2 regions of the Nonomuraea sp. NPDC050733 genome follow, and region 2 is predicted to be linked to the other one. Evidence: predicted binding sites of a transcription regulator. Region 2 holds the regulator's gene; the other holds the start of a gene.

Region 1 (15,702 bases), on a different contig from region 2:
TTCAGCGTGATCGTGGTAGAGGACCTGCGGATCATCCGCATGGTCCGCTCCGCGAAGGGCACCGCTCAGGCGCCCGGCCGCAACGTTGCCCAAAAGGCCGGGCTGAACCGGGCCATCAGCGAACAGGCGTGGGGTCGCACAGTGGCCCTGCTCACCTACAAGGCCGCCGATCGCGGCGGCCAGGTGGTGAAGGTCCCGCCGCCGGAACTTCGCAGACCTGTCACCGGTGCGGGCACCGTGATGCGGCCGCTCGCGTCAGTCAGGCGGTGATCTCCTGTACCAGCCCTGCCTGCGGCTGGATCGGCAACGCCGACCACAACGCCGCGATCAATATCGCAAACGCCGCAGGAACTGCGGTGTCAGGACGTGGAGACCTCAGGGATACCCGGTCGGTGAAGCGTCAACCCCCGTACGCCGCCTGACCGCGACGCGACGGGAGAGTCTCCGGCCTTTCAAGCCGGAGAGGAGTTCAAAATTTCGCGTTCTTCACCGTCCTCGCGCTCACGCCGTTCATCCTCGGCATGTCGCCGTACGGCATCGGCGCCGTCTTCTTCGGCTGGGGCGTCTGCGTGGCGCTGGCCTCCGTCCTCGGTGCGCCACCGCTCCAGCGGCGCATCGGCTCCGTGAACGTGCTGCACCTCGCGCTCGCCCTGCTCGCCGTGCTCCAGATCGGCATCGCCGTGTCGGCCGGCGCCGGCGCCCGCACCGGGATCATCGTCTGCACGATCCTGTCCGGCATCCCGATCGGCCTCAACAACACCGTCTTCACGGAGTCGGCCATGGAGGTCTCCGACGCGCCCCGGCCCGTCGCCTCCGCCGGCTACAACTTCGTCCGCTGGATGGGCGGCGCGCTCGCCCCGTTCATCGCCACCAAGCTGGGCGAGGAGATCGGCGTCACCGTGCCGTACGTCCTCGGCGCCCTCTGCTGCGCGGCCGGCATGACCGTCCTGTACGCCCGCCGCCACCACCTGCGGTCCCTGACGCGCGTGGACCTCGGCCACACCGTCCACGAGGTGGCCACCGCCTGATCCCGGCGTGCCGTGGCGCGATCGGGCGCCCGCCCGATCCCCGGCGGAAGACACCGCCCCACGGTGGTGTTGAATGAACCGGACCCCGCACCCCGACGGAAGGACGACCGTGCCCGCCACCGTGCCCGCCAGCGTGCCCGCCAGTGAGCCCGCCGGAGCGCCCGCGAGCCGCCCGCCCACCATCGGGGTGCTCGCCCTGCAGGGCGACGTGCGCGAGCACCTGCGGATGCTCACCGAGGCCGGCGCGACGGCCGTCGCCGTGCGCAGGCCGGCCGAGCTGGCGGCCGTCGACGGGCTCGTCATCCCCGGCGGGGAGTCCACCACGATGTGGAAGCTCGCCGACACCTTCGAGCTGCTCGAACCCCTGCGCGGGCGCGTCAAGGCCGGCATGCCCGCCTACGGCTCCTGCGCCGGCATGATCATGCTCGCCGACCGCATCGAGGACGGCGTGTCCGGCCAGCAGACCATCGGCGGCATCGACATGGTCGTCCGGCGCAACGCCTTCGGCCGCCAGGTCGACTCCTTCGAGGCCGACCTCGACTTCGCGGGCGAGCCCGTGCACGCGGTGTTCATCCGCGCTCCCTGGGTCGAATCCGTCGGACCGGACGTCAAGGTGCTGGGCATGGCCGAGCCTGGGGATAGGATCGTCGCGGTCCGTCAAGGGCCGTTGCTCGCGACCTCGTTCCACCCGGAGCTCACGGGGGACACGCGGGTGCACCGATACTTCGTAGACATGGTGAGGGAGCTCTAGGTAATGTCCGGCCACTCCAAATGGGCGACGACGAAGCACAAGAAGGCCGCGCTCGACGCCAAGCGCGGCAAGCTGTTCGCGAAGCTCATCAAGAACATCGAGGTGGCGGCCCGGACCGGTGGCCCTGACCCCGACGCCAACCCCACCCTCTTCGACGCCATCTTCAAGGCGAAGAAGAACTCCGTGCCCAACGACAACATCGAGCGGGCCCGCAAGCGGGGCGGCGGCCTGGAGGCCGGCGGCGCCGACTGGCAGACCATCATGTACGAGGGCTACGCGCCCGGCGGCGTCGCGGTGCTCATCGAGTGCCTCACCGACAACCGCAACCGCGCCGCCTCCGAGGTGCGCGTCGCGCTGACCCGCAACGGCGGCTCCCTGGCCGACCCGGGCTCGGTGTCGTACATGTTCAACCGCAAGGGCGTCGTGATCGTGCCCAAGAACGGCCTCGACGAGGACACCGTCCTGATGGCCGTGCTCGACGCGGGCGCCGAGGAGGTCAACGACCTGGGCGACTCCTTCGAGGTCGTCTCCGAGGCCGGCGACCTCGTCCCCGTGCGCAAGGCGCTGCAGGAGGCCGGCATCGACTACGACTCGGCCGAGTCGGGCTTCATGCCGACCATGACGGTGCCGCTCGACGAGGACGGCGCCCGCAAGGTGTTCCGCCTCATCGACGCGCTGGAGGACAGCGACGACGTCCAGAACGTCTTCGCCAACTTCGACGTCTCCGACGACATCATGGAGAAGCTGGAGGCCTGAGCCTCCCGCTTCCCTCCAGCCCCGGAGCCGCCCGCACACGGGCGGCTCTCCGGGACGCTACGGGGCGCCTTGCCCCACCGAAGCCGGGAACGCCTTCCGGGATGCCCGGGACCGCTTTGCGGCCTCCCGGGAGCCCTCCAGGCCGTTCCCCGGGCCGGGCACCCGCATCTCCGGCGTCCACGGCGTGCAGGGCGCTCCGAGATCGGCGTAGGGTCGGGGGACGTGACCTCCGACAGCCTTCCCCGACCCCCGTCCTCCCCACTCGGCTGGGTGCTCCTCATGCCCGCCGGGCTCGGGATGCTGATCACGCTGCTGCTGCCCACCGTCCAGACGATCCAGCTCAGTCTGCAGTCCGGCGGCACGCTCACCCCTCTCACCTTCGTGGGCCTGGACAACTACACGCGCCTACTCGGCTCGGGTGACGCGTTCTGGGGCGCCCTGGGGTTCAGCCTGTCGCTGGTGCTCGTGCCCCTGCCGGTCGCGCTGGTCGCGGGGCCGCTGCTCGCGATGGCGCTCGACCGGGCCGGCACCGGGCTCCGGCGCGCCGGCCTGGTCGTGCTGTCGCTCGCCCCCGTGGTCTTCTCCCCGGCCGCCGTCGCCGTCGCCTGGCTGCACGGCCTCACCGAGGGCGCCTCCGGGCCGGTCACGCTCGTCAACGCGCTCCGCGACCCCGCCACGGCCCCGGGCGGGCTGCGGCTGATCCTCGGCGCCGCCACGTTCGGCGTCGTGTGCGCGCTGGCCGTGATGGCGTTCCTTCCGGCGCTGCGCGGCGGCGCCGTGACGCGCAGCATGCTCGCGGTGGGCGCCGTCGTCGCGCTCGCCACGGTCGCGGCGGCCCTCCAGACCTTCACCGTCACGACGGTCATGACGCGAGTCTCCCGGTCCACGCGGACCCTCGCGGGCCTCCAGTACACCGAGGCGTTCGTCCAGGCCCGGCCGGGCCTGGGCGCGGCCGTCGCAACGCTCACGGGAATCACCCTGGGCGTGCTCGGCCTCGTGGCGGCGGTCATCGTGGTGGCGACCGGCGTCCGCCTCTGGGTCACCCCGAAGGGCCCCGCCCTGCCGTACGAGCCGGAGGACGCCCCGGCGGGCCCCGGCGCCTTCGCCGTACCGGCCGGGGCCTCCGGCCCCTCCGCCCCGCCCGGCCCCTCCGCCCCGCCCGGCGCGTACGCCTCCTCCGGTCCTGTCCCCGCCGGCCACGGGCCCGGGACGACCGGGTACGGCCCCGCGTCCACCACGGGCGCGTCCCCGTACGGCGCGCGCCACGGCTCCTCCGAGGAGCCGGACGGCGGCGGGCGAGGCGTCTCCGCCGCGGGGCGGGCCACCGGCATCGCCGCCGTCGTCGCCTACGCCGCCGTCACCCTCGCCCTCACCTGGCCCTGGCTCACGGCCCTCACCAGAGCCTCCGACGGGCGGGAGGGCGGCATCGCCACCCAGGTCAACACGTGGGTTCCCGCCCTCGTCGGCGCCGTGGTCTCCGTGGGCGTCGCCTACCTGGGCGCCCTGGGCATCGGCGGGCTGCGGCCCCTCGGCCGGCGCAGCGAGTGGCTGCTGCTCCTGTTCGCGCCCTGGCTGTTCGTCGGCGTCGGCCCGCTCAGCGTGGCCGGCTGGAACGACATCCGCAACATGGGCCTGATCGACACCTTCGTCTCCCTCGTACCACCGGTGCTGGTCAGCGTCCCGTGCCTGTTCGTGCTCACGCTGCTGTGCAAGGGGCTGGCCGAGCGCTCCGGCGGCGACTTCGCCGGCGGCGTGGTGATGCCGTCGCTGCCCATGGCCGCCGTGCTCGTCGGCGTCGTCACCCTCCTCAACGGCCAGGACCTCCTCTGGCCGCTCCTCGTCGTCCACGACCCCGGTCTGACCACCGCCCCCGCCGCCCAGTTCCTCAGCATCAGCGAGTACGGCGGCGTGGCCGACGCCGGCCTGTCCACGCCGCTGCCGGTCATGCTGGTCGCGCTGCTCGCCGCCGGCGCCGCCCAGGTGCTGTACCTGCACCGCCTGGCCATCGGCGCGGGGACGCCACGGGCCGGTTCGCGGAACCCCTCGTCCGCTGCGTAGGTTGTCCCATTGTGGAGATTCGCGACCTCACCCCCGATGACATCGACGCCATGCTCGACGTCCGCAGGCGCTCGTTCGGACCGGTCCCGCCCGCCGAGCGGGAGAGCTGGCGCGCCCTCGCCACCCCCGACCTGAACGGGGGCCGCTACCTGGGCGTGTTCGACGGCGGCAGGCTGGCCGGAGCCGCCAGGGTGCGGGGCTTCACCCAGTGGTGGCACGGCAGGCCGCAGCCCCTCGCGGGCGTCGCGGCCGTCACGGTCAACCCCGAGTACCGGGGGAGGGGCGTCGGCACCATGCTCATGCGGGCCGTCGTCGGCAGGGCGGCCGAGCTGGGCGACGCGGTCTCCGCGCTCTACCCGGCCACCACCCCCGTCTACCGGGCGACGGGATACGAGCACGCGGGCGCCCAGCACCTGGTCACCATCCCCACCGAGGCGCTGCGCACGATCAGGCCGTCGGGCGACGTGCCGGTGCGCCGCATGGACGCCCGCGACGCGGCCGAGGTCGTCGCCCTGCTGCACCGCCTGCACGGCGAGGCCCGCGCCTCCGGCCCGATCTCCCGGGACGAGCGGACCTGGGCCCACTGGCTGGGCCGCGAGGACGACTTCCTCTACCTGGCCCCCGACGGCTACGCCGTGTACCGCTGGGACGGCGACCGCATGCGCGTCGACAACCTCGTCGCCGGCTCCGAGGAGACCGCCCGCGCCCTGTGGTCGCTGGTCGGCTCCGCCTCCTCGGTCGCCAAGACCGTCACGGCCGTGCTGGCCCCGGACGACCCCGTCCGCTGGCTGCTGCGCGAGCGGTCGGAGGAGGAGGTCACGATGGTGCGGTGGATGTTCCGGGTGATCGACGTGGCGGCGGCGGTGGAGCGCAGGGGATTCCCGGCCGGCGCGACGCTGGACACGACGGTCGAGGTCGAGGACCCGGTACGCCCCGGCAACACCGGGCGCTGGCGGATCACGGTCTCCGGCGGCCGGGGCGAGGCCAAGGCCCTGTCCGCCGACGCGGGCGCCGGCGCCGGGCCCGCCCTCGGCATCAACGGCCTGTCCGCGCTCTACGCCGGGATCCCCACGGCGACGCTGCGCCGCAGCGGCCTCCTGTCCGGGGACGACGCGCACGACGAGGCCCTGGACACCGCCTTCGCCGCCCAGCCGTACATGCTCGACTACTTCTGACGAACCCCGCCGGCGCGCCCCTCGTGCGGAGGAGCGACCCCCCGCGCGGACGGGCGTCCGGCCGTCTCCCCGCCGGGCGGCCGTCATCCCGCGCGCGGGCGTTTCCCGGTGCGCGGGCACGTCAGCCGGGGTAGAGTCTCGTGCCGAACACCTGTTCGGCGGACGCGAACGGACGCTGCGACAGGCGGACGTGACGGGCGCCGTGACGGGCGGACGTGACGAGCGCCGTGACGGGTGGACGTGACGGGCGCCGTGACAGGCGGCGGGCGAGAACGAGCGGGAGGCGCGACGGTGCGAGTGATGGGCGTCGACCCGGGACTGACCCGGTGCGGCGTGGGAGCGGTCGAGGGTCGTCCGGGCGCGCCGCTGTCCCTGGTGGCCGTCGGGGTGGTGCGCACCGGAGCCGACGAGGAGCTGGGCGCGCGCCTGGTCGGCATCGAGGCCGGCATCGAGCAGTGGCTCGACGAGGTGCGGCCCGACGCCGTCGCGGTCGAGCGGGTCTTCAGCCAGCACAACGTCCGCACCGTCATGGGCACCGCGCAGGCCGCCGGCATCGCCGTCCTCTGCGCCGCCCGGCGCGGCCTGCCGGTCGCCCTGCACACGCCGTCCGAGGTCAAGGCCGCCATCACCGGCAGCGGCACGGCCGACAAGAAGCAGATCGGCGCCATGGTGACCCGGCTGCTGCGGCTCAAGGAGATGCCGAAGCCCGCCGACGCCGCCGACGCCCTCGCCCTGGCCATCTGCCACGTGTGGCGCGGCGGCGCCCAGCACCGCCTGGCCCAGGCACTGGCCACCGCAGGCCGTACCGGGACGACAAGCCGTACGGGGACGACAAGCCGAACCGGCGCGGCCGGCCGTACCGGTGCCGGACGTGAGAAGGACGTGACGCCGTGATCGCCTCAGTGGCCGGCCGGGTCGCCGCCATCGCGCCCGACGGCGCGGTGATCGAGGTCGGCGGCGTCGGCATCCTCACTCACTGCACGCCCGGCACGCTGGCCCGGCTCAAGGTCGGGGAGGAGGCGCGGCTGTCCACGTCGCTGGTGGTGCGCGAGGAGTCCCTCACCCTGTACGGGTTCGCCACCGAGGACGAGCGGGCCGTGTTCGAGCTGCTCCAGACGGCCAGCGGCGTCGGACCCAAGCTGGCCCTGGCCATGCTCGCCGTCCACACGCCCCACGCGCTGCGCGTCGCCGTCGCCGCCGCCGACCTCAAGGCCCTCACCAAGGTGCCCGGCATCGGCCAGAAGGGCGCCCAGCGCATCGTGCTGGAGCTCAAGGACCGCCTCGGCACGCCCGCCGCCGCCGTCGACGCCGCGCTCAACGGCGACCGCCCCGCCCCGCTGTGGCGCGAGCAGGTCCACTCCGGGCTCGTGGGCCTCGGCTACTCCGCCAAGGACGCCGACGAGGCGATCCTCGCCGTCGAGCCGCAGGCCGAGGCCGACGCCGCCGAGGGCCGCGAGCCGCAGGTCGCCGCGCTCCTCAAGTCCGCCCTGCGTGCCCTGAGCGTCCGATGACCCCACCGCCCCCGGCCCTGTCCCCGACGGCACCGCCCCTGACAGCATCGTCCTTGACCCGGCCGCTCCCGATCACGCCCGCGACGGCAGCACTCGCGATCATGTCGCTCCCGATCATGCCGCCCCCGAGCCCGTCGCGCCGGGCACCGGCCCACGGCCGCCCGGGGCCGCGTTCCGGAGGACCCGGCGAGCCCTGGAGGGGCACGGAGGGCGCGGGTGCCGTACTCTCGCAGAGCCCCCGCACCCGACGCGGCGGGGCAGAGCGCGCGCGGCCGGCCGTGAGCCCGGCCGCAAGGCGGAGCGCGAGGCCGAGCGTGACGCGGACCGTGAGGGGGACGGGGAAGTGAGCCTGGATCGGGACCTCGTGTCGCCCGACGCCGAAGGCGACGAGCTGCAGATCGAGGCGGCGCTACGCCCCAAGAAGCTCAGCGAGTTCATCGGCCAGGGCCGCGTCCGCGAGCAGCTCTCACTCGTGCTGGAGAGCGCCCTGCGGCGCAACCGGCCGCCCGACCACGTGCTGATGAGCGGATCTCCCGGACTCGGCAAGACCACACTGGCTATGATCATCGCGGCCGAGCTGAGCGCCCCGCTCCGCATCACCTCGGGGCCCGCCCTGGAGCGGGCCGGTGACCTCGCGGCCATCCTGTCGACGCTGGCCGAGGGCGAGGTGCTGTTCATCGACGAGATCCACCGGATGGCCCGGCCCGCCGAGGAGATGCTCTACCTCGCGATGGAGGACTTCCGGGTCGACATCGTCGTCGGCAAGGGGCCCGGCGCGACCGCCATCCCGCTCGAGATCGCGCCGTTCACCCTGGTCGGCGCGACCACCCGGGCCGGGCTGCTGCCCGCCCCGCTGCGCGACCGCTTCGGCTTCACCGCCCACATGGACTTCTACGAGGTCGACGAGCTGGAGCAGGTGCTCCACCGCTCGTCGCGGCTGCTGGGCGTGGCCCTGCCCCCCGAGGGCGCCTACGAGATCGCCCGCCGCTCACGCGGCACGCCCCGCATCGCCAACCGGCTGCTGCGCCGGGTGCGCGACTTCGCCGACGTGCGCGCCGGCGGCGTCATCGACCGCGACGTCGCCTCCGCCGCCCTCGACCTGTACGAGGTGGACGCCGAAGGGCTCGACCGGCTCGACCGGGCGGTGCTCGGGGTGCTGCTGCGCAAGTTCGGCGGCGGACCGGTCGGCCTGTCCACACTGGCCGTCGCGGTGGGGGAGGAGCCCGAGACCGTCGAAGTGGTCGCCGAGCCGTTCCTCGTACGGCAGGGCCTGCTGGCCAGGACCCCGCGCGGCCGGGTCGCGACCGCCGCGGCCTGGCAACACCTCGGTTTGACGCCACCCCCCGACGCCTTCGGAGCACCGCTTTTCGACTGATTACAGAACGGTTGCAACCGTTTCAAATTGGGAACTTCCCCGCGCGGCGAAACGCTGCCTCGTTGCCGCGTTTCGCAACAACGGCCTACACTCCGTGGCTTGGCTGGCTGTGTAGGCTGACGGGCTGAGCGGCGCGGCCCCGGAGGCACCGCCCGGAATTTCCGGCGCGACGCCGGTGTCAACTTCTTGTACGACAATGGAAGGTCGCCCCTTATGAACACGGGTCAACTCACGAGTATCCTGCCGCTGATACTTATCGCGGTGGTGTTCTACTTCCTGCTGATTCGTCCGCAGCGCAAGCGTCAGCAGGAAGCGGCTCAGATGCAGAACAGCCTGACCCCCGGGGCGCGGGTGATGACCACGACGGGCCTGTTCGGCACCGTGGTGACGGTGGAGAATGACGATGTGGTCCTCGAAGTGGCCCCTGGCATCGAGACGCGGTGGGTGAAGGCCGCGATCGGCCGTGTCGTCACCCCCGGCGACCCCGTGGTCGATGAGCCCGTGGCCGACGAGCCTCTGACGGATGGCGTGTCCGGCACCGCCGACACGGACAAGGACGGCACCACCGGCACGACCGGCACGACCCCCGAGCGCAACGACGGCCAGGACACCACGAAGTCCTGACTAGGCTTCTGCGACAAACCTCTATCCGAAAGAACTGACGACCAGTGGCCCGACCGACCAGCAGCCACAGCAAGCCGGGGCGGACGCTCCTGCTGCTCCTGGCGCTCATCCTCGCCTTGGGCGGGACGATGTTCCTGCAGAAGGCGTTCACGCCGAAGCTCGGACTCGATCTCGCCGGCGGCACCACGGTGACCCTGTCACCCGTGACCCAGAACGGTGCGGCTCCGCCCGAGGAGATCCTCGACCGCGCGGTCAACATCATCCGTGACCGGGTCAACGGCAACGGCATCTCCGACGCGGAGGTCGCCAAGTCCGGCGACAACATCATCATCTCGATCCCGGGCGTTGGGCAGAACGAGGCGATCGGTCTGGTCTCGACCACCGCGGAGCTGCGCTTCCGCCAGGTTCTCGCCATGGAGGCCACGCAGCTCCCGCAGGAGCTCCCCACCCAGGCGCCGTCCCCGGGCGCCACTCCTTCCGGCTCGGCCTCGCCGTCCGGCACGGGGTCGCCGTCGGCCAGGCCGCAGACGACCTCCAGCCGCTCGGCGGGCACGCCGGGCCCGTCCGTGTCCCCGACGGGCAAGGCGCTGTCCTCGGCGCTGACCGCGCCGACGCCCGCCGCCACGGCCGACTCCGCCAAGCCGCAGAGCACCCGGGGCGCGCGGACGGAGCAGCAGCAGAAGAAGGGCCAGAACGCGAAGGCGACGCCGACCGCCGCTCCCTCGCCGAGCGCCACGCAGCGGCCGGCCGACTCCGGCATCGACACCACGGGCATCGACCCGGCGGTGCTCAAGCAGTTCCAGAGCCTCGACTGCGCCGACCCGAAGAAGCGCGGCCAGGGCGTCCAGGACGACCCGAACAAGCAGTACGCGGCCTGTGAGAGCGACGGCAGCTACAAGTACGTCCTCGACAAGGCCAAGGTCGTCGGCACCGACATCGACACCGCCTCCTCGGGTGTCCGCCAAGGCACCACCGAGTGGCTCGTCCAGCTCGACTTCAAGTCCAAGGGCGCGAGCGCGTGGGCCACGCTGACCGGCCAGGCCGTCAGCGCGCCCGAGCCCCGCAACAAGGTCGCGGTCGTCCTCGACGGCGTCGTCATCACCGCCCCCAACATCATCAGCGCCATCCCCGGCGGCCGCGCCGAGATCACCGGCGGCTTCGACCAGAAGAGCGCCACCGATCTGGCCGAGCAGCTCAAGTACGGCGCGCTGCCGCTGAAGTTCACCCGCAGCTCGGTGGAGACGGTGTCCTCGACGCTCGGCCAGGACCAGCTCCAGGGCGGCCTGATCGCCGGCGTCATCGGCCTGGCGCTCGTGGTGGTCTACAGCCTGCTCTACTACCGCGGCCTCGGCATCGTCGCCGTGCTGAGCCTCGTGGTCGCCTCGATCCTCACCTACACGGCGGTGGTCGTGCTCGGCCACAACGCCAACTTCCGGCTCTCGCTGCCGCACATCATCGGCCTGGTGGTCTCCATCGGCATCACCGCCGACTCCTTCATCGTGTACTTCGAACGCATCCGCGACGAGATGAAGGAAGGCCGCCGGACGCTGCGCGCGGCCGTCGAGGTGGCCTGGGTCCGCGCCCGGCGCACGATCCTGATCGCCGACGCCGTCATGTTCATCGCCGCGGTCGTGCTCTACGCGCTGGCCGTGGGCGGCGTGGCGGGCTTCGCGTTCGCCATGGGCCTGACCACCCTCATCGACATCCTGGTCGTCTTCATGTTCACGAAGCCGTTCATCGCGGTGCTCGCCAGGCTGAAGTTCTTCGCCAAGGGACACCCGCTGTCCGGCCTCGACTCCGAGCGCATGAGCGCCGACCACACCGGCTCCGCCGGCCGTACGACCACCCCGCAGGAGGCCTGACATGGGACTGGGGCGTCGCCTCTACCGCGGCGAGATCGACATCGACTTCGTCGGCCGCTGGAAGCTCTGGTACAGCCTGTCCGGGTTCCTGCTGATCATCTCCATCGCCGGTCTGCTCTTCAACGGGCTCAACCTCGGCGTGGAGTTCAAGGGCGGCACGGTCATCTCGTTCAAGCCGGCGACGGCCACGACCGTGCAGGACGTCCGTGCCACGTTCCTCGAGCAGGGCGTCCACCAGCCGATCGTCCAGACGACCAACCAGCGCTACCGCATCACCAGCGAGGACCTGTCCGAGAGCGAGAGGGCCAAGCTGCAGGACGTCATCAAGCAGAAGTATGACGTCAAGGAGGAGGTCGACGTGCAGGCGATCGGCGCCTCCTGGGGTGGTGAGGTCTCCCAGAAGGCCTGGATCGGCCTGGGCGTGTTCATGCTGGCGATCATCCTGTACCTGTCGATGGCGTTCGAGCCGAAGATGGCGCTGGCCGCCATCGTCGCGCTCGTCCACGACCTCATCATCACGGCGGGCGTCTACGCCTGGTCCGGCTTCGAGGTCACCCCGGCCACGCTGCTGGGCTTCCTGACCATCCTCGGTTACTCGCTCTACGACGCGGTCGTGGTGTTCGACATGATCAAGGAAGTCACGGCCAAGCTGGGCACGACGTCCAAGCAGACGTACTCGATGGCGGCCAACAACGCGCTCAGCCACACGCTGATCCGGTCGCTGAACACGTCGCTGGTCGCGATCCTGCCGGTGGCGGCGATCCTGTTCATCGGCACCACGCTGCTCGGCGCCGGCACGCTGAAGGACCTGTCGCTGGCCCTGTTCGTCGGCATGATCGTCGGCACCTACTCCTCGCTGTGCGTCGCCACGCCGCTGCTGGTGACGCTGAAGGAGCGGGAGCCGAAGTACCAGGCCATCGCCCGGCGCGTCGCCGCCGCGAGCGGAGGCGGCAAGAAGAGCGGCAAGGGAGCCAAGGGCTCCGAGAACGCGGCCGTCGCCAAGGGCTGAGCATGACGCGCGGGGCGGGCCGGCACCACGCCGGCCCGCCCCGCCGCGCGTCCGCCCCCGACACCCGGCCGCACCCCCGTCATCGGCGCGTCATCGATGCGTCATCATGGAGCCCGTCAGCCGCCGGACGAGCCCCTCCCGAAGGAGTCCCGACATGACCGACCTGCGCACGCTGATCCTCGACCGGATCAGGGACGTGCCCGACTACCCGAAGCCCGGCGTGCTGTTCAAGGACATCAGCCCCCTGCTGGCCGACCACGTGGCGTTCGCCGCCGTGGTGGACGAGCTGGCCGGGCTGCACACCGTCGACAAGATCGTCGGCATCGAGGCGCGGGGCTTCATCCTGGCCGCGCCCGTGGCTTACCGCGCGGGAGCGGGATTCGTGCCCGTACGGAAAAAGGGCAAACTCCCCTCCGAAACACTCGAGGAGTCCTACGATCTGGAGTACGGCTCCGCGACCATCGAGGTGCACCGCGACGCTTTCACCGAGGGCGACCGGGTGCTCATCGTCGACGACGTGCTCGCCACCGGCGGCACGGCCGAGGCGACCGTGGAGCTCGTGCGCAGGGCCGGCGCGGAGGTCGTCGGCGTGGCCATGCTCATGGAGCTGGCGTTTCTCAAGGGGCGCGAGCGTCTCACGGGAGTCGACCTGCGCTCCTTGGTGATCGTCTGAGCCGGACCCGCGGGAGGCCAGGTTTCGCGCCTGGATACACTGGGGGACCTGGACTCGAACTAAAGGAGTCTGAGTGCCCCGTGATGTGGTCGTACCCGACGTAACCGACGCAGGAAGTGCCGAGCCCGCCGGCACCCCTGCGACGCGTCGGCGACGGTTTGGGGGTGGGGCCATGAACCCGGTGCTGGAGCCGCTGTTCCGCACGGTCCGGGCCACCCATCCCAAGGCCGACCTGCGCCTGATCGAGCGCGCCTACGAGGTCGCCGCGCACCACCACCGCGACCAGAAGCGCAAGTCCGGCGACCCGTACATCACGCACCCGCTGGCCGTCGCGACGATCCTGGCCGAGCTCGGCACCGACGACGAGACGCTGTGCGCGGCCCTGCTGCACGACACCGTCGAGGACACCTCCTACGGCCTGGACGAGCTGCGCGCCGACTTCGGCGACACGATCGGCTCGCTCGTCGACGGCGTCACCAAGCTGGACAAGGTCAAGTTCGGCGACGCGGCCCAGGCCGAGACCGTGCGCAAGATGGTCGTCGCGATGTCGCGCGACATCCGCGTGCTCGTCATCAAGCTGGCCGACCGGCTGCACAACATGCGCACCATGCGCTACCTGCCCGAGCACAAGCGCCACCAGAAGTCCCGCGAGACGCTGGAGATCTTCGCCCCGCTCGCCCACCGCCTGGGCATGAACACGATCAAGTGGGAGCTGGAGGACCTCGCCTTCGCCATGCTCTACCCCAAGCGCTACGACGAGATCGCGCGCATGGTGTCGGAGCGGGCCCCGCGGCGCGACCTGTTCCTGCAGGAGGTCATCGAGAAGGTCTCCGGCGACCTGCGCGACGCCAAGATCCGCGCGGTGGTGAAGGGCCGGCCGAAGCACTACTACTCCGTCTACCAGAAGATGATCGCCCGCGACGTCGCCTTCGACGACATCTACGACCTGGTCGGCATCAGGGTCCTCGTCGACAGCGTGCGCGACTGCTATGCGGCCCTCGGAACGATCCACGCGCGATGGAACCCGGTGCCCGGCCGGTTCAAGGACTACATCGCGATGCCGAAGTTCAACATGTACCAGTCGCTGCACACCACGGTCATCGGCCCCGAGGGCAAGCCGGTGGAGCTGCAGATCCGCACCCACGCCATGCACCACCGGGCCGAGTACGGCGTGGCCGCCCACTGGAAGTACAAGGAGGAGGTCGGCGCCGCTCCCGGCCCCCAGGGCAAGGTCAAGCCGGGCAGCGACATGGCCTGGCTGCGGCAGCTCCTCGACTGGCAGAAGGAGACCTCCGACCCGGGCGAGTTCCTGGAGTCGCTGCGCTTCGACCTGTCCGTCTCCGAGGTGTACGTCTTCACCCCGCGCGGCCAGGTGGTGGCGCTACCCGAGGGGGCGACGCCGGTCGACTTCGCCTACGCCGTCCACACCGAGGTCGGCCACCGCTGCATCGGCGCGCGGGTCAACGGGCGCCTGGTGCCGCTGGAGTCGCGCCTCGGCAACGGCGACACGGTCGAGATCTTCACCTCCAAGTCGCCCGACGCCGGGCCGTCGCGCGACTGGCTGAAGTTCGTCAAGTCGGGCCGGGCCCGCAACAAGATCCGGCAGTGGTTCTCCAAGGAGCGCCGCGAGACCGCGATCGAGGCGGGCAAGGAGGCCATCGGCCGGGCCATGCGCAAGCAGGGGCTGCCGCTGCAGCGGCTGATGTCCGGCGAGTCGCTGCTGGCGCTCGCCCGCGACCTGCGCTACCCCGACGTGTCGGCGCTCTACGCGGCCGTCGGCGAGGGCCACGTCGCCGCCCAGACGGTCGTGCAGAAGCTCGTGAGCTCCATCGGCGGGGTGGAGAGCGCCGAGGAGGACATCGCCGAGACGTCGCTGCCGACGCGGCTGCGCGGCCGCCCCCGGGGCGGCGGCGCCGGGGTGGTCGTCGCGGGCGACGCCGACGTGTGGGTGCGCCTGTCCAAGTGCTGCACCCCGGTGCCCGGGGACGAGATCGTCGGCTTCGTCACGCGCGGCCACGGCGTGTCGGTCCACCGGGCCGACTGCACGAACGTGCAGCAGCTCAAGGAGCAGCCGGACCGCCTGGTCGAGGTGAGCTGGTCACCGGGCGACGACTCGGTGTTCCTGGTGGCGATCCAGGTGGAGGCCCTCGACCGGCCGCGCCTGCTGTCGGACGTCACGCGCACGCTGTCCGACCAGCACGTCAACATCCTCAGCGCGTCGGTCACCACCTCGCGCGACCGGGTCGCGGTCAGCAAGTTCACCTTCGAGATGGGCGACCCGAAGCACCTGGGCCACGTGCTCAAGGCCGTGCGCAACATCCAGGGCGTCTTCGACGTCTACCGGGTCAGCGGCGCGGGAAGCTGACACCCCGCCCGCCGTACGGAAACGCGAGCCGTACGGCACGGCGGCGCGCCGCCCGGCGCGGACCCGCAGGCGACCCCCGTCGCCCGCGAAAGCCCGCGGCCCGCTGATGAGCCGGCAGCCCGAGCCGGCTGCGGAGCGCGTCAGCCCCAGCCGGCCGCGGAGCGGGTCAGCTGAACTCGGCCAGCGTGCGCTCGGCCTCCTCCAGCCACGAGCGGCGGGCGGCCAGCGCCTCCTCGGCCTCCTTGACGTCCTTGGCCCGGCCCGCGTCCTGTGCCTTGGCCAGACGCTTCTCCAGCTGCTCGATCGAGGTGCGGAGCTGGTCGACCGTGCTCTGGGCGCGGGCACGCGCCTCGGGGTTGGACCGCTTCCACTCGGCCTCCTCGGCCCTGCGGACGGCGTCGTCCACCTTGCGCAGGCCGCCCTCCAGGCGGTCGCGCTGGTCGCGCGGCACCGGGCCGGCGGCCTCCCACCGCTCCACGAGATGCCGCAGCGCGGCGCGGGCGGTGCGCACGTCG
Region 2 (15,702 bases):
GCTGGCGCAGATAGCGCTGGGCATCGCGGGCCTGAAGACCGTGCACCTCCCGTTGGGGGTCCTGATGTTCGGTATGAGCCTCCTTCAGCTCGCCCGGGTCTGGACCGGCCGCCGTACGCACGAGACCGTCGCTGCTTGACGCCGGCGCGCCGCCCCCGCCGAAATCCAGAAGGGAAACCCGCCATGTCCACGTCCACGACGACCGAGCAGGACGAACTCCAGTCGCGTCTGCCCGACCCCGCCTTGCTCTTCCCCGAGATGGCACAGATCGCCGGTGCCATGAACAAGGCCGCCCTGAACGGTTCGATCCCGCAGACCACCGTCCACCTGATGCAGCTGCGCGCCGGGCAGATCGTCGGCAGCACGTACCACACGGTCCGGCAGACGGGCCTGCTCCGCAAGGCCGCGGAGGCGGAGGAACGCATCACCGCCGTGGCGTCATGGCAGGACGCCCCCTACTTCACCGACGCCGAACGGGTCGCGCTGGAGCTCGTGGAGGCCGTACTCACCCCGAACCCGTCCGGGGAGCGGGTCCCCGACGAGCTGTACGCCAGGGCGTCCGCGCACTACGACGACAAGGCGCTGTGGACACTCACCCTGGCGATCAGCCAGATCTTCTTCTTCATCCCCGTCGCGCTCATCGCCAAGCCGATCCCCGGCAAGGTCCCCGGCAAGAATTACCGCAGGTAACGCCCGCAGCCGCCTGCACATCGACCGCTGCTTTCGATCGCCCGCCGCTCCGGGGGTCACTCCCCGGGACGGCGCAGCCCGTCGAGGACGATGTGGAGCAGATGCCGGGCCCTGGCGTCCCACTCGTCCGGTTCCAGACGGGTCAGATAACCGATGAGCAGAATGACGTCACGGGCGTCGACGTCAGAGCGGACGGCCCCCGCGGCCTTGCCGGCGTCGAGGAGTTCGGTCAGCGCAGCGCCGATCGGGCCGAGGCTGTGCGCGGACAGGTCCTGCCACACCGCCGCCTCCACGGCGGCGAACACCTCGCGCTTGACCTGCGCATAGTCGACCACCCGATCGAACCAGCGGGCCAGCGCGGTGAGCGGCTCATGCTCGGCGAGCAGGGCCGGCGCCGCCGCCACGAGCTCGTCCACGTCCTCCCGGTAGACCTCGGCGAGCAGCGACTCCCGGGTCGGGAAGTGGCGGTAGAGGGTGCCCTGGCCAACCCCTGCCTGCTTGGCGATCGCGTTGAGCTTGACCTCGTCCGCGTTCGCGATGACCGCCCGGGCCACCTGGATGATCCGGTCGCGATTACCGGCGGCGTCGGCCCGGCGCTGGGTTGAGTCCATAGTGGCCTCATTTTACTAAGCGGACACGTGTCCGGTACTCTCATGCAAGCGGACACGTGTCCGTCTGCATGAGAGGGTCCGCTATGACAGCCATTGACGGCAAGGTCGTCGCCATCACCGGAGCGAGCAGCGGCATCGGGGAGGCGACCGCGCGCCTGCTGGCCGAACGCGGCGCTGCGGTCGTCCTCGGCGCGCGCCGGACGCGACGTCTCGACGAGCTCGCCCGGGACATCCGCGACCGCGGCGGACGCGTCCTCACCTGCGCCACGGACGTCACCCGGCGCGAGGACCTCGACCGGCTCGTGGGGCGGGCCGTGGCGGAGTTCGGCCGGCTCGACGTGCTGGTGGGCAATGCCGGCATCGCCAAGACAGGCCCCGTGGCCGACCTCGACGTCGACGGCTGGTCGGCGATGATCGACGTCAATCTCCGCGGCGTGCTGAACGGCATCGCCGCCGCCCTGCCGGTGTTCCGCCGGCAGGGCCACGGCCACCTGGTGACCACGGTGTCGACGTCCGGCCTGAAGATCGTGCCCACCCAGGCGGTCTACGCGGCGACCAAGAACGCCGTCCGCACCCTGCTGGAGGGGTTGCGGCAGGAGTCGACCGACGGCGTGCTGCGTACGACGGCCATCTCGCCGGGCGTGGTCCGTACCGAACTCGTCGACTCGATCGACGACGTTCAGGTCCGCGAGCAGGTTCGTCGCAACATGAACACGTTCGCCCTCGACCCTGAGGCCGTGGCCCGCGTCATCGGCTTCGCCATCGAGCAGCCGCACGACGTCGAGATCGGCGAAGTCACCATCCGCCCGACCGTCCAGGGCTAGCCGCGGCCCTTCGACCTGGGTGACGCCCCGACCTGCCCTGCGGAACATGTCAGACCACGCGTACTGGACAGCACTCGTCGCACCGCACGCGACAGCAGGCCTGCCGGCAACGCGGACAGGGAACCGGACCTTCGTCCGGTTCCCTGTCCTCTGGAGCTTTCAGCGCCTGGGAATCAGCTGCAGCCGCTCGTCGAGCCGCAACCCTCGCAGACGTAGCAGCTGCCCGCCGGGCGCATCTTGGTGCCGCAGGTCATGCAGAGCGGCGCGTCCGCCGTGAAGCGCTGGTGGCTCTCCAGCGCCTTGGCCGACGGCTTGAACTCATCGGGCTGGTCGCCCGCCTTGTCCGCCGCCTTGTCCTCGAGGCGGGCCTCGATCGGCGCCGACTGGGCGAGCGCCTCCCGGTCGACCGTCTCCTGCAGCGGCGCCGGGTCCTCGCCGCGCTGCTGCGCCGCGCGCTCGGCCGCCGAGAAGATGCCCAGCGCCGCCCGCTCGTCGTACGGCAGGTGGTCGAGCGCGAGGCGGCGGAAGATGTAGTCCATCACCGACGTCGCCATCCGGATGTCCGGGTCGTCGGTCATGCCGGCCGGCTCGAACCGCATGTTGACGAACTTGCTCATGTACGTCTCGAGCGGCACCCCGTACTGGAGCCCTATCGAGATCGCCACCGAGAAGGCGTCCATGACGCCCGCCAGCGTCGAGCCCTGCTTGGACATCTTGAGGAAGACCTCACCCAGCCCGTCGTCCGGGTAGCTGGAGGCGGTCATGTAGCCCTTGGCCCCGCCGACCGTGAAACGGGTCGTCGTGCTCGGGCGCTGGTTCGGCATCCGCCGCCGGGTCGGGCGGTTGACCTCGATGACCTTGACCTCGGGCTCGGCCTTGACCTCCTCCTTGGCCTCGCCCTTCTTGGCCTCGTCCTTCTTGCCGCCGGCCGACAGCGGCTGACCGACCTTGCAGTTGTCGCGGTAGACGGCCAGCGCCTTCAGGCCGAGCTTCCAGCCCTCCAGGTAGACCTGCTCGATGTCGTCGATCGTGGCCGACTCGGGCAGGTTGACGGTCTTGGAGATGGCGCCCGACAGGAACGGCTGCGTCGCCGCCATCATGCGCACGTGGCCCATCGGCGCGATCGCCCGCTCCCCCATCGCGCAGTCGAACACCTCGTAGTGCTCCTTGCGCAGCCCCGGCGCGTCGACGACGTGGCCGTGCTCGGCGATGTACTCGACGATGGCCTCGATCTGCTCCTGTTGGTAGCCGAGCTGCCTGAGGGCGCGCGGGATCGTCTGGTTGACGATCTGCATGGAGCCGCCGCCGACCAGCTTCTTGAACTTGACCAGCGCCAGGTCCGGCTCGATGCCGGTGGTGTCGCAGTCCATCATCAGGCCGATGGTGCCGGTCGGGGCGAGCAGCGACGCCTGGGCGTTGCGGTAGCCGTTCTTCTCGCCCAGCTTGAGGCACTCCGACCACTGGCGCGACGCCTCGGCGTGGATCTTGGAATCCATGGAGCCGACGGTGCGCAGGTTGTCGTTGGCGGCGGCGTGCTTGCGCATGACCCGCTTGTGCGGCTCCGCGTTGCGGGCGTAGCCGTCGTACGCGCCGACCGCGCCGGCCAGCTCGGCGCTGCGCCGGTACGACGTGCCGGTCATCAGCGAGGTGATGGCGCCGGCGACGGCACGGCCGCCGTCGGAGTCGTAGGCGTGGCCGGTGGCCATGAGCAGCGCGCCCAGGTTGGCGTAGCCGATGCCGAGCTGGCGGTAGGCGCGGGTCGTCTCGCCGATCTTCTCGGTCGGGAAGTCGGCGAACGTGATCGACACGTCCATCGCGGTGATGATCAGCTCGGTCAGCTTGACGAAGCTCGGGACGTCGAAGGTGTTGTCGTCCTTCAGGAACTTCAGCAGGTTGATGCTGGCCAGGTTGCAGGAGGAGTTGTCCAGGTGGACGTACTCGCTGCACGGGTTGCTGGCGGTGATGCGGCCGGTCTCGGGGGTGGTGTGCCAGTCGTTGATCGTGTCGTCGTACTGGACTCCGGGGTCGGCGCACTCCCAGGCGGCCTTGGCCATCTTGCGGAACAGGTCCCGCGCGTCGATCGTCTCGATGACCTCGCCGGTGAGGCGGGCGCGCAGGCCGAACTCGCCGCCCTTCTCAACCGCACGCATGAACTCGTCGGAGACGCGGACGGAGTTGTTGGCGTTCTGGTACTGGACCGAGACGATGTCCTTGCCGCCGAGGTCCATGTCGAACCCGGCGTCGCGGAGCGCGCGGATCTTGTCCTCCTCGCGCGCCTTGGTCTCGATGAACTCCTCGATGTCGGGGTGGTCCACGTCGAGGACGACCATCTTGGCGGCCCGGCGGGTGGCGCCGCCGGACTTGATGGTGCCCGCGCTGGCGTCGGCGCCGCGCATGAACGACACCGGGCCGCTGGCCGTTCCGCCGCTCGACAGCAGCTCCTTGGAGGAGCGGATGCGCGACAGGTTGACGCCCGAGCCGGAGCCGCCCTTGAAGATCACACCCTCTTCCTTGTACCACTCGAGGATCGACTCCATCTGGTCGTCCACCGAGAGGATGAAACAGGCGCTGACCTGCTGCGGCGACTGGGTGCCCACGTTGAACCAGACCGGCGAGTTGAAGGCGAAGACCTGGTGGACCAGCGCGTGCTTCAGCTCGTGGTCGAAGATCTCGGCGTCCTCGTCGTCGGCGAAGTAGCCGTGCTCGATCGCGGTGCGGGTGTAGACGCCCACCACGCGGTCCACGAGCTGCTTGAGGCTCCACTCGCGCTGCGGCGTGCCGACGGCGCCGCGGAAGTACTTGGTGGTCACGATGTTGGCCGCGTTGACCGACCAGAACTCGGGGAACTCGACGCCCCGCTGCTCGAAGTTGATCGAGCCGTCCCGCCAGTTGGTCATGACGACGTCGCGACGCTCCCACGCGATCTCGTCATACGGATGCACGCCCGGCTTGGTGAAGATCCGCTTCATCTTCAGGCCCTTGCGGGGACGCTTTCCTCCGCGCGCGACTGAACCGCTTGCCGTCTCCGTCATGACTCCCCCTTCTCCGCCTTCAACTGTTCGATCTCGGCCTCGAAGTCCGCCAAGGTCTCGAAGCCGCGATATACCGATGCGAACCGCAGGTAGGCCACCTCGTCCAGCTCCCGCAGCGGGCCCAGGATCGCCAGGCCCACCTCGTTCGAGGGGATCTCCGCCGCGCCCCTCGCCCGGATGGCCTCCTCGACCCGTTGCCCGAGCTGGGCCAGCGAGTCCTCGCTGACCGGCCTGCCCTGGCAGGCCCGCCGCACGCCCGCGACCACCTTGTCCCGCGAGAACGGCTCCGTCACGCCGCTGCGCTTGCTCACCATGAGGAGTACGGTCTCCTGGGTGGTGAACCGGCGGCCGCACTCGGGACAGGTGCGGCGACGCCGGATCGCCCCGCCGTCGTCCGTCGAGCGACTGTCGATGACCCTCGTGTCAGGATGGCGACAGAACGGACAATGCACGCGTTTCGCCTCCTGCCCCGCGGCCACCCCACCCGGCCTCGCCGCCGCGTCGAACGCCCCTGCCCGGGTTGACCAGGGAACGCTCACGCCCGCCCCATGGCATGCCATAGGGCGGTCACGAAAACACAAGGTGTGGTGAACTACATCGGTGTAAGTACTAGATGTTGTGGTCCAACCGTAGAAGCGCGCGACCATGAACGCAAGTTGAGCCACACCTGTCTCAGGGAAGCCGCTGATCAGCACGGCATGTTCCCGCCGGCCCCGGCGTGTCGGCCCCTTCTCGACGGGTACGCCCCAGGCGACCGTCCCGTACGCGGAGAAGAACACCTTTCACACCGTTCAAAACCCACGCTGCACGCCAGGCCACCGAGACCGCCCCTTGCGGATCGAACCACCTTCGAATGGGCATAGTGCCCACTTCATTGGGCAGCGAGTCAGCCGGCTGCCTCATCACGAGCGCGGAGTGGTACCAGAACTCGCTCGCCGACGATCGTTCGAAGATCTCCGACTGCTACCGGAACACATTCAAGGCCGGCGCCCGAACTCGTTCGCCGAATCAGCCGTCGAGCCGTGAATGGCCGCAGCAGCGCCGTCAGCCGTCGAAACATGGGCCGTAGCGGCATTCGGTGCCATGGCGGCATGGGCGGCCGTTCTGGCGCCGAGCCAGAAGCAGCACACCGACAACAGCGTCGCCACCGCGACCATGATCGCGGCCCGTCCGCGCCGGGTCAGCCGCACCGGCCTCGCCTGCCGCCCACGCTTCCCGGCGACGGGAGCCGTCCGCATGGGTCGGTTCCGAACGGCGCCCGTCCGAACAGGCCCCATCCGATCAGACGTCTTCCGCACGGCCCTTCGCTCACGCGCCCTCTCCGGCCTCTCACGAGCCCCTCTTGCGAGCCGAGCCTCTGATCCGACCCCCGGGCCGAGCCCCGCCTCTCGACTCTCACCGAACCCTCGCCCTTGATCGCCCGTTCGCCTCTGACCGGCCCCTCGTCTCTGATCGGCCCCCCGCCCCTGAGCACTGCCTCTCCCCTGAGCGAACTTTGCGCTCTGAGCCGACCTTCCCCCCTGTGCGCCCGCCGCCCCTTGGGAGACTCCTCGCCTCCGGGCAGACCTCGCGCCCGGGGCAGCCTCTCGTCCCTGGCCGAGTCCTCGCCCCTGACCCGCTACGGGCTCCCCGCTGCGGCCCCCCTGAACGACGGAGCCGATCCGAGCCACCGGCACAGACCCACCGCCCCGGCCACCAGCCTCAGCTCCTCTCCCCCCAACGTACGAAGCGGCAGCGTCTCCGCTTGTAACGCCGCCCGCCCCAACGCGACCGGTCCCCGCACCGCCCGCCCCAGCACCCTTGGTCCCGACGCGACCCGTCCCAGGGCCATCCATCCCAGCGCCGCCGGGCACGATCGAGAGCCGCCCGCGCCCCGGGGGCGAACCGCACCCCGGCGCCTGTCCGCCTTCGGCGACATTCGCGCCTGCCGCGGGGGAGCCGCCACCCCCGACTCGTCGGTCTTCCGGTACGCCGGCTTCTCCCCCGCGCCGGCCCTCACACGGCTCCCCGGGGAGGTCAAGGCCCTCGGCGTCCGTTCTGGGTGGCGGGACGAGCCACAGTTGCGGTCTTCCTCTCGCGGCGGAGGCGCGACCGGCCCCGCGGGCCGGCGTCGCGTCGGTGCCCGGCGACACACCACCACTGCGCGAGACGTCCTCCCGCATCTGAACCCCACCCCTCGAAGTGCCACCTGCGGTCCACCCGGCCGCGAACCGGACCCGGTCGCCGGGTCCGGCCCTACCATCCAGTACGCCCAGAACGCGCGAAGCGCTCAGCCAGACCCGCCGTCACGACGGGCCGGCGCTCCCGTCTCCATGCACCGCAGCCGTCTGCTCCGGGATTACGGCCGCTCCGCCGGCTCTCTGCACCGCCACCGTCTGCTCCGGAAGCGCGGTCCCGGCCCAGGGGTGACGACGGACGCCTTGTGACGACCGGACGGCGTGCCGCGCCGGCTCCGGCCGTCCCGCCTGCATGTTCCGCTCGGCCACTCTGGTCACCTCACCACCACCTCCGCCCTGCCCGGATGGTGAATTGTGGCGTAAACCGAGGCGTCTGCGAATACTGAACGCTTTGTCCTCCCCCACGGTCCGCCCGCTCCCGACACCGTCGTTCTTGATCGCCTTTGTCCGGCCCCCGGCGACCCGCGGTCGCCCGACGTCGTCGCTGGTCATGTCCGTGACCGCGGTGGCGCGCACGATTGACCTCCCACGCCGTCCAGGGTCCGAGAAAAAGACCCAATAAAGATCAGCAAATCGAACACGGTGTCGATCGAACTCCCGTACGATGTTGTACACCACGTCACTGATAATTTCGAGGACGACTCGAACAATTGTTTGAAGATGATCTTCAACAGCGATACGGTCGCTGTGTGCGACATGGAGACCACGGACCGGGAGGGCCGGCCGGAGCGGCAGGCCACCCGGCGACGAGGAGGAGAGCATGAGCGAGCGAGATGACGCAAACGGGGTCACAGACCTCGCGGTGCGCCGGCGCGACTCCCTGGGCCTGACGCCCAGGCAGCGCAAGATTCTCGAAGTGATTCGCGATTCGGTGCAACAGCGCGGATATCCGCCGTCCATGCGTGAGATCGGCGAGGCCGTCCAGCTGACGAGCACGTCGAGCGTGTCGCACCAGTTGACGGCGTTGCAGCGTAAGGGCTATCTGAGGCGCGACCCGCACCGGCCGCGCGCCCTCGAAGTCCGCCTGCCGGGTGAGCCGGCACTGTGGGTCGACCCCGACGCCTCCTCCGAGGAGCCCACGGTGAGCCGGCCCACGGCCGCCTATGTGCCGCTGGTCGGCCGGATCGCCGCCGGTGGGCCGATCCTCGCCGAGGAGAGCGTCGAAGACGTCTTCGCGCTGCCCAAGCAACTCGTCGGCGAGGGCACCCTGTTCCTCCTTCAGGTCGCCGGTGACTCCATGATCGAAGCCGCCATCGCCGACGGTGACTGGGTGGTCGTGCGCCAGCAGCCCGTCGCCGAGAGCGGCGACATCGTGGCCGCCATGATCGACGGCGAGGCCACGGTCAAGACCTTCAAGCGCAAGGACGGCCACGTCTGGCTGGTCCCTCACAACCCCAACTACGACCCGATCCCCGGCGACGAGGCCAGCGTCCTGGGCAAGGTCGTGGCGGTCCTCCGCCGCCTCTGACCCACCCCGCCGCCGACGGCTCCCCGGGAACACCCTGGGGAGCCGCGACCGGCTCCAGCAGGCGCTGTGCGCTCGCGCCACCGGGTGTCAGCGGGGCGTAGCCGACACGGACGTACGTGGTTGCGCCCCCGGCAGGGCGGCGAAACGTCGGGTCGAGATGGCGACGAGGAGTCCGAGTGCGGCGTAGGCCGCGCCGAGCAGGCTGGCGGCCGGCCATCCCGCGGCGCTGTAGGCCCAGGTGGTGGTGATCGCGCCGAGCGCGGAGCCGAGGGAGTAGAAGGCCATGTAGGCGCCGATGACGCCACTGCTCTGGTCGGGGCGGGCGGCGGTGAGCAGGTGCTGGCTGCTGACGTGAACGGCTTGCACGGCGAAGTCCAGGACGATGACGCCGACGATCAACAGCCACAGGGATGATCCCGCCTGGCCGATCAGCGGCCACGAGGCTGTGAGCAGGGCAAGTGACCAGCCGGTGACCGAGGGCGCCAGACCTCGGTCGGCCCATCGGCCGGCCCGGGCCGCGCCCAGCGCCCCGGTGAGACCGGCGAGTCCGAACAATCCGATGTCGGTGGTGCCGAGGCGCCATGGCGCGTCGCCGAGCGGGAGCGCGAGCCCGCTCCACAGCGTGCCGAAAGAGGCGAACAGGAAGAACGCGACCAGTCCCCGGCTGAGGAAGAGCCGGTCGCCGACGACCAGACGACCGACCGATGACAGCAACTGCCCGTACCGGGCGCGGGGCCGGCGGAGGTCGGCCTTGAGGGTGAATCGGGCGGCGAGCGCGAGCACCGCGCAGAGCCCGGCGATGACGAGGTAGACCATGCGCCAGTCGGCCAGCTCGCCCAGCGTGCCCGCGACCACCCGCACTCCGAGGATCCCGATGACCACGCCCGAGGTGACCGCTCCGATGTTGCGGCCGCGCTCGCCGGCCGGCGAGACGGCGGCGACGTAGGCCACCGTGATCTGGACGACCACGGCGAACAGCCCGGCCAGGGCCAGGCCCGCGATCGCGATGCCACCGCTGGGTGCGGCGGCGGCCACCACCGCACCTGCCGCCGTGAGCAGCAGGTGCACCATGATCAGCCTGCGGCGGTCGAACAGGTCACCGAGCGGGACCAGCAGCACCAGCCCCGCCAGATAGCCGATCTGGCCGGCGGCGACCAGCCACCCCAGTGCCCCTTCCCTCAGCCCGAGGTCCTCGCCCGCGGCCTCGAGGACCGGCTGGATGCCGTAGATGGCCGACACCGCCACCGCGCACACCAGCGCGAGCACGGCCCGCTGCCTCCCGGTCAATCCTGACGACATGTCACCCTCCGATAAGTTGCGAAATGCAACTCACCTGACGCTAGGGCATACTGGTTTCATATTGCAACTCATCGCGGAGGGCCCAGTGGACGTCGCACTCGCTGCGGGAAGCTCGTGGACCGACCCGGCCTGCCCGGTCGCACGGACGGTCGACCTGATCGGCGACCGGTGGAGCCTGCTGATCATCCGCGACGCGATGGACGGGGCGACGACCTTCACCGAGTTCCATCAGCGGCTGGGGATCGCCCGCAACATCCTCACCGACCGGCTCCGCAGGCTGGTCGAGCACGGCATCCTTGACAAGAGCGCCGCCACCGACGGCAGACGGCACACCTACCGGCTCACCGAAGCCGGGCAGGACCTCTTCACGGCCGTCGTCGCTCTCCGCCAATGGGGCGAGCGGCACGCCTTCGCCCCGGACGAGCCGCACTCCGTTCTCGTCGACGACCAAGGGCGGCAGCTTCCCGAGCTCCAGCCGCTCGGCCAGGACGGCGCGCCGCTCTCCGCTGAGGCGTCGCACGTCCGGAAGACCGCCTGAGCCCAGCCGCGCTTCCATCTCGGCGTCGCTCGCCGCCCCGCCGGGTGCCCATGAACGCTGGGACGGCATTCCTCCGGTCCCCAGCCGACCCTCGCATATGGTGACGAAGCATCGGAAATCTAGAATGATGCGGTGACCGATGCAACGAGCCCCAATGACCTCAAAGCCCTGCACGACGGGTTGAAGTGGGCCAAAGCTGGTCCCGGCGTCATTTCCGCCTGGGTGGCCGACATGGACCTGCCCACGGCCCCCGCGGTGACCGAAGCCCTGCGGCGGCGCGCCGATGGCGATCTCGGCTACCCGGTCTGGCTCGACGACCCTGGCTGCGGGCCCCTGGCGGAGGCGTTCGCCGAGCGCATGGCCGCCCGCTACTCCTGGAGTCCCGACCCGGGTTTCGTGCGTACCTTCACCGACATCAACCAGGCCCTCCAGGTGCTCCTCCACCTCTGCACCCGGCCGGGCGACGGGGTGGCGCTCCACACCCCGGCCTACCACCCGTTCCTCGGCACGCTGGAGACCATGAACCGGCCGCTCACGCCGCTCCAACTCGTGCCCGACGAGGGCGACTCGTGGCGGTTCGAGGTGCCCGACCTGTCCGGGTGCCGGGCGCTGCTGCTGGTCAACCCGCAGAATCCGACCGGCCGCGTCTTCACCCGGCAGGAGCTTGAGGAGCTGGCCGAGCACGTCGAACGGCACGACCTCCTGGTCATCTCCGACGAGATCCACGCGGACCTGACGTACGCCCCGAACCAGCACATCCCATTCGCGACGCTCCTGCCCGAGCGGACGGTCACGCTGACGTCCGCCACCAAGGCGTTCAACCTGGGCGGCATCCGCTGCTCGGTCGCCCACATCGGCTCCCCCGCCGTGCGTGCGGCGCTCGCCGCGCAGCCGCCGTTCCTGTACGGGTCGTCGCATCTGTTCGGTGTGGAGGCCACCATCGCCGCGTGGCGGCACAGCGACGCCTGGCTGGAGGAGACCGTCGCCCTGTTGGACCGCAACCGCAAGACGATCGCCGCCCGCCTGCCCGAGGGGGTGGGCTACCGCCTGCCCCAGGCGACGTACCTGGCCTGGCTCGACTACGGCCGTCCCGGCATGGCGGAGGTGCTGGAGCGGGAGGCCAAGGTCCTGCTGAGCGACGGCGCGGCGTTCGGCCCGGGCGGCGAGGGCCACGTACGGCTGAACTTCGCCACCACGGAGCCGATCCTCAGCGAGGTCCTGGACCGCCTCCAGCGATAGCCCTGCCGTGGCCCGCCCGGGTCGCCGCGAGCCGACGCGTCAGCCGGGCGGGTGACCGGGCGGTGGTGAGGCCGCCCGGTCGAGGCGCCGGTGGAGGGGTCACCCGGTCATGGCGCCAGTGGGGGAAGGGACGGCGGCGTGGCGGCCGGGCGCTCCTCCAGGGCGGCCAGCGCCAGCTCCACCGCCTTCTCCAGTTGCGGGTCGCGTCCCGCCACCCGGTCCTGCGGGGTCGTCACCACCTCCACGTCCGGGTCCACGCCGTGGTTCTCGACGCCCCATCCCGGGCCCTCCAGCCAGAAGGAGTACCGGGGCTGCGTCACGACCGTCCCGTCCACCAGCGAGTAGCGCGAGTCGATGCCGATGACCCCGCCCCAGGTACGGGTGCCGACGAGCGGGCCGAGGCCGCGGTTCTTGACGCCGGCGCTGACGATGTCGCCGTCCGATCCGGCGAACTCGTCCGTGACCGCCACGATCGGGCCGCGCGGCGAGTCCTCCGGGTAGCGCATCGGCTCGTAGCCGCGCGCGTGCGACCAGCCGGTGACCCGGCGGGACAGCTTCTCCAGCACCAGCTCCGAGGTGTGGCCGCCGCCGTTCTCCCGGACGTCCACGACCAGGCCCTCGCGGGCCATCTCGGTGCGCAGGTCGCGGTGGAACTGCGCCCAGCCCGACGCCACCATGTTCGGCACGTGCAGGTATCCGAGCCGGCCGCCCGACGCCTCGTGGACGAACGCCCTGCGCCCCTCGACCCACTCGTGGTAGCGCAGCGGGGTCTCGTCCTCCAGCGGCGTGACGACGACACGGCGCGTATCACCGCCCGACGCGGGCCGTACGGTCAGCTCGACGGGACGGCCGGCCGTGCCGGACAGCAGCGCGAGCGGGCCCCGCACGGCGTCGACCGGGCGCCCGCCGACGGCGACGATCGCGTCGCCGGGCCGTACGGCCACGCCGGGCGCGAGCAGCGGCGAGCGGGCGTCGTGGTCGGACGACTCGCCGGGCAGGATGCGCGTGACCCGCCAGGTGCCGTCCTCGTCGCGGGCCAGGTCGGCGCCGAGCAGCCCCTGCCGGCGGCGCGGGTCGGCGGGCGCGGCGTTGGCGCGGGCGTAGGCGTGGGACGTGCCCAGCTCGGCCTGCACCTCCCACAGCAGGTCGATCAGCTCGGAGTAGGAGCCGATGCGCTCCACGAGCGGCAGGTATCGGTCGAGGACGGCCGGCCAGTCGACGCCGTTCATGTCGGCGCGCCAGAAGTGGTCGCGCATGAGCCGGCCCGCCTCCAGGTAGCTCTGCCGCCACTCCGCGACCGGGTCGAGCTGGACCATGACCCGGTCGAGGTCGACGGTGACGACCTCGTCGCCCTCGCCGGCGGAGCGGGTCTGCAGGCCGTTCTTGCCGTTGGTGACGAGCCGGGTGCCGTCGCCGCTCACCTCGAAGGCCCGCACCTCGGCGCCGAGCTCGGAGCGGGAGCGCTTCTTGAGGTCGTAGCGTTCGAGCACGATCTCGCCGGCCGGCTCGGTGCCGTCGCCGAGCTGGCCCGACAGCGGGTGGCGCAGCCAGAGCAGGGCGTCCTTGGCGGCACGCAGGTTGCCGTAGCGGCCGGCGGGCACCGGCACGGGCACGACGCGGGAGGCGAGCCCCTCGGGGTCCACCTCGGTCCGCGGGGGCGCGTCGTCCTTCTTGTCGTCCTGCGCGGGCTTGTCGTCCTCGCCGTTGAACCCGCGTCCCTGCAGGCTGGGGTCGAACGGCGACGGCGTGGTGGCCCGCAGGGGGACGATGTACGGCCGGCAGCCCACGGGGAACGACAGGTCGAACACGTGCGCGTCGTACACCGGGTCGAACGTGCGCACCGACAGGAACGCCAGGTGCTTGCCGTCCTTGGTGAAGACGGGGTCGTAGTCGGCGAAGCGCAGCGGGGTCACGTCGATGACGGACGTGCCGTCGAGGCGGCCCATCCTGATCCGCGACAGCGGCTCCTGGTGCGGGTGGACCCAGGCCAGCCACGCCGAGTCTGGCGAGAACGTCAGCCCGCTGATGTCGCCGTGCTCGGTGCGGTCGAGCTCCCTCAGCGTCCCGGTCTCGGCGTCGACCACCAGGAGGCGCCCGTCGTGGGTGGCCACGGCCACGTGCTTGCCGTCGGGGGCGGCGGAGAGGGCGAGCACCCGGCCGAGCTCGCCCGCGGCCAGCGTGCGGATCTCACCGCCGGGGGTGCCGACTTCGAGGCCGTCCTCGCCGGTGGTGTCCGAGACCCAGACCGCCTTGCCGTCGGCGCCGAGCACGCGCGGCAGCCGTACCCGGACGCCTGGCCGCGCCCGGAGCGCGCCGGCCGGTCCGTCGCGGTGGGTGACCCAGTGGGCGGTCCCGCGGATCTCGACGGCGCTCGCCCGCCCGGTCGCGTCGGGCGAGAAGCCGCCGACGCGGGCGGGCGCCGGTCGGGCGGCGCGCGCCGGGCGCGGCCCGCTCAGCCTGACATCCAGCTTGTACGGCTCCGCGTCGAGCCCGTCGAGCAGCCACAGGTCCCCGGCGTGGGCGTAGACGACCCGCCGCCCGTCGGTGGAGGCGTGCCGGGCGTAGAACTCGGTGTGAGAGGTGTGCCGGCGCAGGTCGGAGCCGTCGGGCAGGGAGGAGTAGACGTTGCCCGTGCCGTCGGTGTCGGCGAGGAACGCGAGGCGGTCGCCCACCCACATGACCGACCAGTACTGCGCGTCGCTGTCGGCGAACAGCCGGGCGAACTCCCCGTTCCCGTCGGCGTCCACCCAGATCTTGCCCGCGGTGCCGCCCCGGTAGCGCTTCCAGTGCGACGGCTCGCGGAACATGGACGACACGGTCGCCACCCTGATGCGGCCGGCCCCCGGACCGCCGTCACGGTCCGCGCCGGCCTCCTCCGGCCCGGCCCCGATCACGGCCGCCTCGCTCACCCATCCGTACGGCAGGCGCGTCGCCGGTCCGCCGTCCAGCGGGATCGCGTACGCCCAGGTCCGCGCCCGGCCGCCCTCGCCCGCGGCGGTGACCGCGAGCACGTCGCCGTCGGGGGTCCATCCCCGGGTCGCGGTCGTGGCGTTGCCCCAGTGGGTCAGCCGGTCGCCCTGCGGGCCGTCGACCTCCGCGGCGAACACCTCGGGCGCCCCCTCCCGGTGGCTGGTCCACGCGATGCGCGCGCCGTCGGGCGAGAACCTCGGGAAGGAGACGGATGCGCGGTCGGCGGTGAACCGCCACGCCCTGCCGCCCGTCACAGGTGCCAGCCACACGTCGTCGTCGGCGACGAACGTGAGCAGGTCACCCCACAGATGCGGATATCTCAGGTATGCGCCAGTTGTCACACGTGAACCCTAGTGCCGTCGGTCCGGATGCCGAGAAGGGTTTTCCGCCCGCGACCCGGCCTGGCGCACGACTCGTCGCCGGGAGCGGTGCAAGTCACGGTCAAGATGGCGGGCCGGGACGGATGCTCACCGGCCCTGCGGGAAAGGGACAGCACATCCCAAACTCCACATTCCCACTGTCACATTCCCACTGTGAGGAACCATGAGACTCTTCCCCAAGGCCCATCAGATCCCGGCCCGCCTGGCCGCCGGCGCGTACATCTTCAACGCCGGCATCGACTTGGCCGGCGCCGACCCGGACACGGCCGCGGGCGTCCACGGCATGGCGGCCGGCACGTACCCGTTCCTGGGCAAGCAGGACCCGGCGCGGTTCGTCAGCCTGCTGTCGAAGGCGGAGGTCGCGGTGGGCGCCGCCCTGCTGGTGCCCGTGGTGCCCTCGTTCGTGGCGGGGGCCGCGCTGACCGCGTTCGCGGGCGGCCTCGTCGGCCTCTACCTCAGAACGCCGGGCATGCG

What was found. Region 2 encodes LexA, which represses DNA repair genes until DNA is damaged. Its sites were predicted from a motif close to TCGAACANNTGTTCGA; they were not measured.
Region 1: the regulator LexA is predicted to act here: its motif matches at 5,912-5,927, upstream of ruvC (crossover junction endodeoxyribonuclease RuvC).

What each region holds. Positions count from the first base shown of each region.
Region 1 is NZ_JBFAHO010000045.1:43,967-59,668, reverse strand. Features, by position in the region: gene AB0H64_RS38935 (zinc ribbon domain-containing protein) at 129-422, shown strand; gene AB0H64_RS38930 (hypothetical protein) at 522-1,028, shown strand; gene pdxT (pyridoxal 5'-phosphate synthase glutaminase subunit PdxT) at 1,102-1,779, shown strand; gene AB0H64_RS38920 (YebC/PmpR family DNA-binding transcriptional regulator) at 1,783-2,535, shown strand; gene AB0H64_RS38915 (hypothetical protein) at 2,758-4,593, shown strand; gene AB0H64_RS38910 (GNAT family N-acetyltransferase) at 4,605-5,768, shown strand; gene ruvC (crossover junction endodeoxyribonuclease RuvC) at 6,060-6,662, shown strand; gene ruvA (Holliday junction branch migration protein RuvA) at 6,659-7,279, shown strand; gene ruvB (Holliday junction branch migration DNA helicase RuvB) at 7,623-8,654, shown strand; gene yajC (preprotein translocase subunit YajC) at 8,868-9,278, shown strand; gene secD (protein translocase subunit SecD) at 9,323-11,140, shown strand; gene secF (protein translocase subunit SecF) at 11,142-12,149, shown strand; gene AB0H64_RS38875 (adenine phosphoribosyltransferase) at 12,304-12,822, shown strand; gene AB0H64_RS38870 (bifunctional (p)ppGpp synthetase/guanosine-3',5'-bis(diphosphate) 3'-pyrophosphohydrolase) at 12,995-15,187, shown strand; gene AB0H64_RS38865 (DUF349 domain-containing protein) at 15,354-15,702, opposite strand, start outside.
Region 2 is NZ_JBFAHO010000005.1:364,564-380,265, forward strand. Features, by position in the region: gene AB0H64_RS13420 (hypothetical protein) at 1-139, shown strand, start outside; gene AB0H64_RS13425 (carboxymuconolactone decarboxylase family protein) at 184-690, shown strand; gene AB0H64_RS13430 (TetR/AcrR family transcriptional regulator) at 747-1,301, opposite strand; gene AB0H64_RS13435 (SDR family oxidoreductase) at 1,385-2,125, shown strand; gene AB0H64_RS13440 (vitamin B12-dependent ribonucleotide reductase) at 2,299-5,157, opposite strand; gene nrdR (transcriptional regulator NrdR) at 5,154-5,609, opposite strand; gene AB0H64_RS13450 (hypothetical protein) at 6,135-6,347, opposite strand; gene lexA (transcriptional repressor LexA) at 8,095-8,802, shown strand; gene AB0H64_RS13460 (MFS transporter) at 8,890-10,101, opposite strand; gene AB0H64_RS13465 (helix-turn-helix domain-containing protein) at 10,187-10,639, shown strand; gene AB0H64_RS13470 (aminotransferase class I/II-fold pyridoxal phosphate-dependent enzyme) at 10,772-11,878, shown strand; gene AB0H64_RS13475 (PDZ domain-containing protein) at 11,986-15,189, opposite strand; gene AB0H64_RS13480 (hypothetical protein) at 15,392-15,702, shown strand, end outside.